One region of the Romboutsia hominis genome, then DNA from elsewhere that is predicted to be linked to it. Evidence: riboswitches for the same ligand, from Rfam matches in the RefSeq annotation. Region 1 holds a riboswitch; the other holds the start of a gene.
The links. A riboswitch is a leader RNA that binds a small molecule or an ion and turns the genes downstream of it on or off. The one in region 1 is predicted to bind glycine.
Positions count from the first base shown of each region.

Region 2: it holds a riboswitch for glycine, as region 1 does, so the genes downstream of both, FRIFI_RS03455 (GrdX family protein) here and FRIFI_RS04375 (alanine/glycine:cation symporter family protein) in region 1, are expected to answer to the same signal.

Region 1 covers NZ_LN650648.1:934,051-936,466, forward strand. The annotation lists gene FRIFI_RS04375 (alanine/glycine:cation symporter family protein) at 1-1,017, opposite strand, end outside; glycine riboswitch at 1,242-1,329, opposite strand; gene tlp (small acid-soluble spore protein Tlp) at 1,634-1,861, shown strand; gene FRIFI_RS04385 (XRE family transcriptional regulator) at 1,940-2,374, opposite strand; gene FRIFI_RS04390 (HdeD family acid-resistance protein) at 2,390-2,416, opposite strand, start outside.
Region 2 covers NZ_LN650648.1:744,090-746,505, forward strand. The annotation lists gene FRIFI_RS03450 (M3 family oligoendopeptidase) at 1-912, shown strand, start outside; glycine riboswitch at 1,022-1,131, shown strand; gene FRIFI_RS03455 (GrdX family protein) at 1,304-1,594, shown strand; partial or broken gene FRIFI_RS03460 (NAD(P)/FAD-dependent oxidoreductase) at 1,681-2,351, shown strand; gene trxA (thioredoxin TrxA) at 2,371-2,416, shown strand, end outside.

The sequences.
Region 1 (2,416 bases):
ACTTTGAGTCATAAGAGCACCATTTAAATCTCCTTTCCATACACCAGATAATATAAGAGAAAATCCAGTAAGAGAACAGATTATCAAACTATCTATAAATGTCCCAGTCATAGATATAAGACCTTGCTCAGCTGGATGATTAGTTTTAGCAGCAGCTGCTGCAATTGGAGCACTACCAAGTCCAGATTCATTAGAAAATACACCTCGAGCAATACCATTTCTAATAGCCATAGATACACTAGCTCCCATAAATCCACCTATAGAAGATGTAGGTGTAAAAGCACTTTTTAGTATTAAGATAAATGTAGATGGTATTTTATTAAATGAGCCTAAAATAATTAAAAAGCACATTAGTATATATACAAAAGACATAAATGGAACTACTGTAGATGCTACTTTTGAAATATTTTTAATACCTCCAAATATAACTAAGGCTACAATTAATGTTAATATAATTCCAGTTATTTTAGGATTAATTCCAAAACTTCCATTAATAGAATCAGTTATAGAATTAACTTGAGTAAATGTACCTATACCTAAAAGAGCAACTAAAATACCACTTATAGCAAAGAAAATAGCAAGAGGTTTATACTTAGATCCCATACCATTTACTATATAGTACATAGGACCACCAGAAATTTCGTTTTTTTCATTTTTAGTTCTATACTTTATAGCAAGTACTCCTTCAGCATATTTAGTAGCCATTCCAAAAAATGCTGCAACCCACATCCAAAATAATGCACCAGGACCTCCTATTTTTAGAGCAGTAGCAACACCAACTATATTTCCAGTACCAACTGTAGCAGCAAGAGCAGTGCATAAAGCGCTAAAGCTTGAAATATCTCCACTACCATTATTTTCTGATTTAAATATTAATTTTAAAGCAGTAGGTAATTTAGTTATTTGTAAAAATCCAAGTTTAAAAGTAAATAATATACCAGTACCAACTAATAGTATTAGTAAAGGTGGTCCCCATATAAATGAGTTAATTTGAGATAAAACATCAATTAAATTCATAAAAATACACTCCTTATATATTCGCTTATTTTTAAGCGAAGTGAATTTTATGCCTTAATAAATCAATAAAGGAAAATGAATTAATTGACAGGAAGATAAGATATTTAGAAATTTTTAATTTTCTAAATAATAAGAATAATAATTGCTTGAATAAAAAAAGCCAAGTCTTAAGACTTAGCTCTGGATAAACTACAACTATAAAACTATACAAAAAGTAAGTATAGTACATAATCCCTGTCCTTTTGCCTGAGAGATTGAGCAAAATTGCCTTGCCCCTTCGGCGCCTATATAGGTCTCTCCAGAGTTCCCTAAGCTTTACAGTCCTACTTATAAAAGTACCTGAGAGTGCGACTCCTTCGGTGTGTCAAAATGACATCTCTTCTATAAAGCTTCAATCGGGTATTGATTTGTTATTGCATTTGCTATAATAGTACAAAAAAAAATATCAAATGTCAAATCAAAAAAAATAAAATTAAAAACTTTAGCTATATAAACTAGATATTTAAAATCTTAGGATAATTTCTACAATATATATTTTTTGACTTAATCAAACTAGAATAAAAATATGTTTATTGAACAATATAACTAATGAAAATTAATTAAAAGGAGATATAAAATGAAACCAAATCCAGACGATAGAAGAGACAATGTTGAGAAAATACAATGTAATATAAATCATACTCTAAAAAATATTAGATTAGCAAATGAAATGATTGAAAAAGTAGATAATCCTGAAGAAAGAAGAAAATTAGAGGAAAAAAATAAAAGAAGAGAGGAATCTCTTAGTAATATGCGTAGTGAAATAAAAGAAGAAGCTAATGTAAATAAAAATGAGTATAGATAATTAAAATATATAATTTATAGTTAGACATAAAAAAGGTAATAAGTATGTACTAACATAAACTTATTACCTTTTAAAATATTAATCATCTAAACAAGCCAAACCTCTATCGTATAAAAGTTCATTTAATTTTAGAATACCGATTCCTTTGTTTACACCAAATATAATTACAGCATCTCTTAAATTTTTAGAATATAGCTCACCACAATCTGCAAGTCTTAAAGCTTTATTAGTTTCTTTAATATCTAGACTTGCTCCGATACAAAGTTTGATAACTTTATCGCGACTAGGTTTTTTACTTCCATTTAAAATTTGATAACCATAAGTTCTATCTATACAAGCATTTTTTATAAGTTCACTTTTAGTAATTTGTTTATGTTTTAAAATATCTTCAAAAAATGTTTTGAACTCTAAGCCTTTATATTTATCATAGATATCTACTAGATATTCATCTAAGCAGCTTTCATCTTTTATATTTTTTAAAACTCTCATTAACTCTATTGTTTCATTATTCAAGCTATCACCTCCAATTTATATAGAAGATTGTTTCATATAAAG
Region 2 (2,416 bases), 190 kb from region 1:
GATAGACTTACATATGTAGATGAAAACCTTGAGTTTTTAAGTGGGAATGCAACACCTAAGGGAAGTGACGAATACATAATAGAAAATGGAAGAAAAATGTATTCTGAGCTATCAAATGAAACTAAAGAATTCTTTAATTTCATGCTAGAAAATGAACTTATGGACTTAGTAACTAAAAAAGGTAAAGCAGCAGGTGGATACTGTACATATATACCAGATTATAAATCTCCATTTATATTCTCGAACTTTAATCAAACATTAGATGATATAGATGTATTAACTCATGAAGCAGGTCATGCTTTTCAGCTTTATATGTCAACTTGGATTGATATGCCAGAAATAAACTTCCCAACTTATGAAAGTTGTGAAATACATTCTATGAGTATGGAATTTATAACTTGGCCTTGGATGAAATTATTCTTTAAAGAAGATACAGAGAAATATAAATTTACTCATCTATCATCAGCTATTAAGTTTATACCATATGGAATAGTAGTAGATGAATTCCAGCACTATATATATGAACAGCCTAATATGACTAAAGAAGAAAGAAAAAATATTTGGAGAGAACTAGAGAAAAAATATTTACCACATAGAATATTTGAAGATAATGATTTTTTAGAAAAAGGAACTTGGTGGTTTAAGCAAGGACATATATTTAAAAATCCATTTTATTATATAGATTATACATTAGCTCAGATATGTGCATTACAGTTTTGGAAAAAAATGAGGGTGGACAGAATCAATGGATGGGAAAATTATCTAGACATATGTAGAGTTGGAGGAACAAAGTCGTTCTTAGAAATAGTAAAGATAGGTGATTTAAAATCTCCATTTGAAGATGGATGTGTAGAAAGTGTTATAGATGTTATTAAAAATTATTTAGATAGTATAGATGATAAAGCTTTATAATATATATACTGTAGAAATATGTAGCAATATTTACAGAAAAATATATTGAAATTTAAATAGAAAGTTTCTTTTCTTAACTTAGAAAGTATAAAAAAATTAAACATTCCGGTTGAAGGATATAGGAGATTACTTCTAAAAAGAAGTGACCGAAGGTACAAGTTTGATTAAATCCTAATTTAATCAAATGAAATTCTCAGGTAAAAATATTATATTCAGATGGAACTCTGAAGATTATATTAACAGAGAAAACAAATGGGATTTGTTTTCTCTGTTTTTTATTAAATAGACTTAAAAAGGAGAGGATTTTTATAATAATAATAACCAATAATACTATTGTCAAAAACAAAATAAAGCACAAAAATGTAAAATATATAAAGACACATATCTAGAAATTTTAAAAGAAAGTAGAAATCTAATTCACAAAGGTTACGAACTTTTATCACATCCGATGTATTCCAGTATAAAGCTAAATGAAACTCCATACAGAAGTATAATATTAAAAAAATCAAACAAGTTAGATACAAATTCAGTACTATTGATTGAAGAAGCAATATACATTTCTAATAAATTTCAAAATAATAAACAAACACCTAATTGGACAGATAATGTAATAGATGACTTTAGAGTCATAGACTTAGATATTTTAAGTAATACATTAGAAAGAATTCAATATATATTATAGAAATTAAAAATAATATTTGATTGTATCAAAATAATAAAATATTTATCTATAAAAATGTTAAAAAAATAACTATAAAGGAGGGATTTATAGGAGATATATATGATTTAATAATAATAGGATCAGGGCCTGCAGGGCTTTCGGCAGGACTTTATGGTGCAAGAGCAAAGTTAAAAACTCTTATACTTGAAAAAGGAAAAGCTGGAGGACAAATAGTAACAACTCATGATGTTGCTAACTATCCAGGTTCAGTAGAAAATGCTAGTGGACCTAAGTTAATAGCAAGAATGGTGGAACAATGCAAAAGTTTTGGGGCAGAAATGAAAAGCTAACTTGTGCCAAATCAATAGCAGAAAAAGCACAAAACAATCCTAATATAGAATTTGTACACAATACGACTGTGAAAGAATTATGCGGTGATGGAATATTAGAAAAAGTTGTATTTGAAAATATTCTAACAGGTGAATTAAGTGAATATGAAGCAGATGAAGAAGATGGAACAATGGGGGTATTTGTATTCATAGGACTCAAACCAGAAACAGAAATATTTAGAGATAAAATAGATACAGACCAAAATGACTATATAATAACAGATGAAGATATGAAGACTAATATAGAAGGGATATTTGCAGCAGGAGATTGCAGAGTTAAAGCTTTAAGACAGGTAGTAACAGCTACTAATGATGGAGCTATAGCTACAATAAGTGCTGAAAAATATATAGAAAGTAAAGAATGGAATTTAGAAAAATCAACTATTTAATTATAAAGGTGGAGTTTGAATGATAATTTTAGATAAAAATACCTTTGAAGAAGAAGTTTTAAAAC